2 regions of the Cellulomonas sp. SLBN-39 genome follow, and region 1 is predicted to be linked to the other one. Evidence: predicted binding sites of a transcription regulator. Region 1 holds the regulator's gene; the other holds the start of a gene.
The links. Region 1 encodes HspR, which represses chaperone genes until heat shock. Its sites were predicted from a motif close to AAGTTGAGTCNNNNNGACTCAACTT; they were not measured.

Region 1 (3,406 bases):
AGGCCCTGGCCTCGCACGACCGGGGTGTCGCGGCCGTGGCCGAGGCACTGATCCCGGTGCTGGACGACATCGAGCTGGCCCGCCAGCACGGTGACCTGTCGGGGCCGTTCGCGTCGATCGCGGAGAAGCTCGAGGCGACCCTGCAGCGCTTCGGCGTGGAGCGTTACGGCGCGGCCGGGGAGCCGTTCGACCCCGCCGTGCACGAGGCGCTCATGCACGCGCACTCGGCGGACGTGACGGAGCCGACGGTGCAGCAGGTGCTGCAGCCCGGGTACCGCACGGTCGAGCGGGTCCTGCGCGCCGCCCGGGTGGCGGTCGTGGACCCCGAGGGCTGACGGGCACCATCATCTGCACACCAGGACGAAGCGGGAGGGAGGCGCCGTGACCGGCCAGGACTGGCTCGAGAAGGACTTCTACGCCGTGCTCGGCGTCGCCAAGGACGCGGACGCGGCGGCGGTGAAGAAGGCGTACCGCAAGCTGGCGCGCCAGCTGCACCCGGACCAGAACCCGGGCGACGCCGCGGCCGAGGCCCGCTTCAAGGACATCGGCGAGGCGTACGCGGTGCTCTCGGACCCCGAGCAGCGCCGCCAGTACGACCAGCTGCGTGCCATGGCCGGCGGCGCCCGCTTCACCGCGGGCGCCGGCGGTCGTGGCGGCGCGCCCGGCGGGCCGGGGTTCGAGGACCTGTTCGGCACGATGTTCGGCGGGGCCAACGGTCCCGGCGGGCGGGTGCGGTACCAGACGTCCGGCACGGGCGGCGGTGCCGGCGGGCCGGGGTTCGAGGACCTGCTCGGCGGGCTGTTCGGCGGCGGGGGAGGGCGCGGCCACGCCGGCGCCGACCTGACGGCCACCACGACGCTGCCGTTCCGCACGGCCGCCGAGGGGTCGACCGTGTCGCTGTCCGTCGAGGGGCGCACCGTGAACGCGCGCATCCCCGCGGGGGTGCGGGACGGGCAGAAGATCCGCCTGCGCGGCAAGGGCCGCCCGGGCAGCGGCGGGGCGCCCGACGGCGACCTCGTCATCACCGTGCAGGTCGAGCCGCACCCGGTGTTCTCGCTCGAGGCCGACAACCTGCGCGTGACGGTGCCGGTGGCGTTCGACGAGGCCGCCCTGGGCGCCACGGTGCAGGTGCCGACCCTCGACGGGTCGGCCGTGCGCGTGAAGATCCCGGCCGGCACGCCCTCGGGGCGCACGCTGCGCGTCAAGGGCAAGGGCATCACGACGTCGAAGGGCACCGGCGACCTGCTCGTCACCGTGCAGGTGGTGGTGCCCCAGCGGCTGAGCGCCGCGGCCCGCGAGGCCGTGCAGGCGTTCGGCATCGCCACGTCCGGCGAGGACGTGCGCGCGGACCTCATGGCGGACGCCCGGCGCTGACGGGTCTGCGCCACCCGACCGGGTGGCGCGGTGCACCGCCGCGGCTGCGGGGGAGGAGGACGGGCGATGGACGAGGACGCGAAGGTCTACGTCATCTCGGTCGCCGCCGAGCTCGCGGGCATGCACCCGCAGACGCTGCGGCAGTACGACCGCCTCGGCCTGGTCCGCCCGGGCCGCACCCGCGGGCGCGGGCGGCGGTACTCCGCGCGGGACATCCAGATGCTGCGCGAGGTGCAGCGGCTCTCGCAGGACGAGGGTGTGAACCTCGCGGGCATCAAGCGGATCCTCGAGCTCGAGGCCGAGGTGCGGGCCGTGCGCCAGCAGGTCGAGTTCCTGCGCACCCTGCTGGACCCGGGGCGCCGGGTGTTCACCGCCGACCCGACGGGCAACGTCGTCGCCGACCGCCGGCACCCCCTGGCCCCGCAGCCCGCGCCGGGGCGCCGGCCCCGCTGGGTGCCGCGCCAGCTCGTGGCCGGGCCGACGCCCCGCCGGGACGGCTGAGCGGGTCCCTCGGGCGCACGCCACCACCTGCGGCGACGCCGGGGGATGGGCCGTCCGGGCGAGGGCCGGACGAGTGAAGGTGCGCGCCACCGGTTGTCACAATCGGACATACCGGACGAGCATGGCGGTCTCGCCGTGAACCACCCGCACGCGGTGACGGCCGGCCGCCGAGCCGCGAGGCCGTCGCCCCGACGAAGGGCCGCTCCTCGTGACCGCTGCGCGCACCCCGCTGATCGCCACGCACGACATCGCCGCCGACCGTGAGCGCCTGCGCCGGCGCCGGGTGGTCCGTCTGTGCCTCGTCGTGCTGGCCCTCGAGGTCTACGTGATCTGGGCGGCGCTGACCGGGCGGCCGCTGGTCGTGGTCCCCGAGGTCGACCCGCTGGTGCTCGTGCCGGTGCTGTTCTTCGCCGCGCTCCTGCTGCTGCTCGTCGGCACCCAGGTCGGCTCCGGCCGCTCCCCGCACGTCACCTACCGGCCCGAGCAGGTCGACGTCACGCTCGACGACGTCGTCGGCATCGACCCGGTGGTCGAAGACGTGCGCCGCTCGATCGACCTGTTCCAGACCCACCGGCGGTTCGCCGACCAGATGGGCGGCACCCCGCGCCGTGGCCTGCTGTTCGAGGGCCCGCCCGGCACGGGCAAGACCCTGACGGCCAAGGCGATGGCCGCCGAGGCGGGCGTGCCGTTCCTGTTCGTGTCCGCGACGAGCTTCCAGTCGATGTACTACGGCGCGACGGCCCGCAAGATCCGCGCGTACTTCAAGGCGCTGCGCACCGCCGCCCGCAAGGAGGGCGGCGCGATCGGCTTCATCGAGGAGATCGACGCGATCGCCCTGCGCCGCGGCGGCCTCGCGGCGGCGTCGTCGCGGGCGGCGTTCGTGCAGGTGCCGTCCGTGCAGGGGCTGCTCGGCGGCCAGGGCGGCGTGGTGCGGGACGCGATGATCTCCGAGGGCACCGGCGGCGTGGTCAACGAGCTGCTCGTGCAGATGCAGTCGTTCGACGAGCCCGTCGGGTCCGACCGGGTCGTCAACGCGCTGCTCCAGCTGGTCAACCTCCTGCTGCCCGCGCACCGCCAGATCCGTCTGCGCAAGCCCACGCGGGCCCCGATCCTGCTGATCGCCGCCACCAACCGCGCCGACCACCTCGACCCGGCGCTGCTGCGCCCCGGCCGGTTCGACCGCCGCCTGACGTTCAACCCGCCGGACGCGCACGGCCGCCGCGCCCTCGTGGACCACTTCCTGGCCCGCCGCGCGCACCACGCCGAGCTCGACGAGCCCGCGGTCCGCGACCGGGTGGCCGCCGCGACGAGCGGGTGGACGCCGGTGATGGTCGAGCACGTGCTCGACGAGGCCCTGGTCAACGCGCTGCGCCGCGGCGACACCGCGATGCGGTTCGTCGACGTCGAGCACGCGCGCCTGACCGAGCTGGTCGGCATCGGCCACCCCGTGACGTACACGCCGGCGGAGCAGCGCCTCATCGCGACGCACGAGGCCGGGCACGCCGTCACCGCGTGGCTCGTGGCACCCAGC
Region 2 (3,406 bases), 920 kb from region 1:
CACCTGCAGCAGCACGTCGAACACCTCGGGGTGGGCCTTCTCGACCTCGTCGAGCAGCACCACCGAGTACGGCCGGCGCCGCACGGCCTCGGTGAGCTGACCGCCCTCCTCGTACCCGACGTACCCGGGGGGCGCCCCGACCAGCCGCGCCACGGAGTGCTTCTCGCCGTACTCGCTCATGTCGATGCGGACCATCGCCCGCTCGTCGTCGAAGAGGAAGTCCGCGAGCGCCTTGGCCAGCTCGGTCTTGCCGACGCCGGTGGGCCCGAGGAACAGGAACGAGCCGGTGGGCCGGTCGGGGTCGGCGACGCCCGCGCGGGCACGGCGCACCGCGTCGGACACGGCGGCGACGGCGGTGGACTGCCCGATGAGCCGGCCGCCGAGGACCTCCTCCATGCGCAGCAGCTTGGCGGTCTCGCCCTCCAGCAGCCGGCCGGCGGGGATGCCCGTCCATGCGGCGACGACCTCGGCGACCTCGTCGGGGCCGACCTTCTCGGCGATCATCGGCGCGCCCTGCGGGGCGTCCTGCCCGGCGCCGGACGCCTCGGAGGCCTCGGCGGCGGCGATCTCCTTCTCCACGGTCGGGATCTCGCCGTAGAGCAGGCGTCCCGCGGTGGCGAGGTCGCCGTCGCGCTGGGCGCGCTCGGCGTCGGCGCGCAGCTGGTCGAGGCGCACGCGCAGGTCGCCGACGCGGTTGTGCCCGGCCTTCTCCTTCTCCCAGCGGGCGTTGAGCGCGGCGAGGTCCTCGCGGCGGTCGGCGAGGTCGGCGCGCAGCCGCTCGAGCCGGTCGACGGACGCGGGGTCGTCGGCCTCCGCGAGCACGACCTCCTCCATCTCCAGGCGGGTGACGGCGCGCTGGAGCTCGTCGATCTCGACGGGTGAGGAGTCGAGCTCCATGCGCAGGCGCGACGCGGCCTCGTCGACGAGGTCGATGGCCTTGTCGGGCAGCTGGCGCCCGGTGATGTACCGGTCGGACAGGGTCGCGGCGGCCACGAGCGCGGCGTCGGAGATCGTCACCTTGTGGTGCGCCTCGTACCGCTCCTTGAGGCCGCGCAGGATCGCGACGGTGTCCTCGACGGTGGGCTCGCCGACGAACACCTGCTGGAAGCGGCGCTCCAGGGCGGGGTCCTTCTCGACGCGCTCGCGGTACTCGTCGAGGGTGGTGGCGCCGACGAGGCGGAGCTCGCCGCGGGCGAGCATGGGCTTGAGCATGTTGCCGGCGTCCATGGCGCCCTCGCCGCCGGCCCCGGCGCCGACAACGGTGTGCAGCTCGTCGATGAAGGTGACGACCTGGCCGTCGGAGGCGGTGATCTCGGCGAGGACGGCCTTGAGGCGCTCCTCGAACTCGCCGCGGTACTTGGCGCCGGCGACCATCGACGCGAGGTCGAGGGAGACGAGGGTCTTGCCGCGCAGGGACTCGGGGACGTCGCCGGCGACGATGCGCTGGGCGAGGCCCTCGACGACGGCGGTCTTGCCGACGCCGGGCTCGCCGATGAGGACGGGGTTGTTCTTGGTGCGGCGCGAGAGCACCTGCACGACGCGGCGGATCTCGGCGTCGCGGCCGATGACGGGGTCGAGGCGCCCCTCCCGGGCGCGCTGCGTCAGGTCGACGCCGTACTGCTCGAGGGCCTTGTACGTGCCCTCGGGGTTGGGGCTGGTGACGCGGGCGTCGCCGCGGACGGTGGGCAGGGCCGCGAGCAGCGCGTCGCGGGACGCGCCGGCGGCGCGCAGGGCGTCGGCGACGCCGGTCTGCCCGGCGGCGAGGCCGAGCAGCAGGTGCTCGGTGGAGACGTAGTCGTCGCCGAGGGTGCGGGCCTCGGCGCCGGCGGCGTCGATGACGCCCTCCATGGAGCGGGACACGACGGGCCGGCTGACGGTGCTGCCGGTCGACGAGGGCAGGTTCACGAGGATGCCGCGGACCTGGCGGCCGAGGGCGCCGCGGTCGGCGCCGACGGCGTCGAGCAGGCCGTTGGCGACACCGCCGTCCTGGCGCAGCAGCGCGTCGAGCAGGTGCGCGGGCTCGAGCTGGGGGTTGCCTGCGGCGCCGGCCGACTGGATGGCGTCGCCGAGCGCTGCCTGCGAGCGGGTGGTGAGCTTCGCGTCCACGTGAACCTCCCTGTGCGGCCGTCGGGTGCCGCACGTCGTGCGATGTCTGTCCTCGGACCCAACGGGTTCCGAAGTTGAGTCTATTCCGCTCAACTTCGCCCGCGCGCCGGGACGCCCCTCCCCCGGGCACGCCGGCGAGGTTCACCCGGCGTGCCGCGGTGCCGTCGCCGACCTGTCACACGCCCGTCGTCCGCACGACACGTCCGCGCCCTAGCGTCGCCACGACCGACGACACGAAAGGGCACCGATGACCCTCACACTGACGCTCGTGCGGCACGGGCGCACCCACTTCAACGCGCGCCGCATCCTGCAGGGCCACTCCGACTCCCCGCTGACCCGCGACGGCCGCGACGGCGTGCGCCGCACCGCCGCCCACCTGGCCACCGTCCCGTTCACCGCCGCGTGGTCCTCCCCGTCCGGGCGCGCCGTCGCCACGGCCGTCGAGATCCTGCGGCACCACCCCGACCTGCGCCTGCGCACCGACCGCGACCTGCGCGAGTACCACTTCGGCACCTACGAGCGCCGCCCGGAGTCCACGCTCGACGCGGTCGTGCCGTGGTCCGACCTGGTGCGCGACGTGCTCGCCGGCACGCACCCCGGCCTGCCCGGCGGCGAGCCCGCCGACGGGTTCATGCGCCGCACCCGCGAGGCCTTCGCCCGCATCGCCGACACCCACGCCGACGGCCACGCGCTGGTGGTCGGGCACGGGCTCGCGCTCGGCGCCTGGCTCGCCACCATCGCACCCGTCGGCCTCGTGCCGCTGCCCAACGCCTCGGTCACCACCGTCGAGGTCGAGCCCGACGGCTCCGCGCACGTCGTCCGCCTCGCGCACGACGTCGCGGGCCAGGGCCACATCGCCGCACGCCCCATGACCGTGCCGACCCCGGTGCCGTCCGTGGCGTGACGCGGCGACGCCCGCCGGGCCCGGCTGCGCGGCCCGGCGGGCGCTCCCCGATCAGTGCCGGCGCTCGCCCGTCCAGGCCCCGCCGCGAACCGTGCCCTCCCTAACCCACGTCCCACAGACGATCCCCTACCGAGACACCCACGCCGGCCTCGCCCGCCCGCGTCAGCATCGGGCACGCGGTGTCTCAGTAGGCCCGCCCGCGAAAGTGCCCGGTGACGGTGGCCTATCTGCGACACTCAGGGCCGTGACCGCCACGCTCATCGGGTACGCGCGGTGCTCGACCGCGGCCCAGGACCTGACCGCCCAACGCACCGCCCTCGAGGCCATAGGCGTACCCCCGGGCCGGGTCTACGTCGACCAGGGCATGACCGGCACGAACCGCGACCGCCCCGGACT

Region 2: clpB (ATP-dependent chaperone ClpB) is a predicted target of HspR. The motif match lies at 2,178-2,202, and genes of this name have one in related genera.

The regions. Positions count from the first base shown of each region.
Region 1 is NZ_VFOA01000001.1:1,869,737-1,873,142, forward strand. It holds gene FBY24_RS08730 (nucleotide exchange factor GrpE) at 1-335, shown strand, start outside; gene FBY24_RS08735 (DnaJ C-terminal domain-containing protein) at 382-1,374, shown strand; gene FBY24_RS08740 (heat shock protein transcriptional repressor HspR) at 1,441-1,875, shown strand; gene FBY24_RS08745 (AAA family ATPase) at 2,084-3,406, shown strand, end outside.
Region 2 is NZ_VFOA01000001.1:947,669-951,074, forward strand. It holds gene clpB (ATP-dependent chaperone ClpB) at 1-2,106, opposite strand, end outside; gene FBY24_RS04220 (histidine phosphatase family protein) at 2,354-3,010, shown strand; gene FBY24_RS04225 (recombinase family protein) at 3,255-3,406, shown strand, end outside.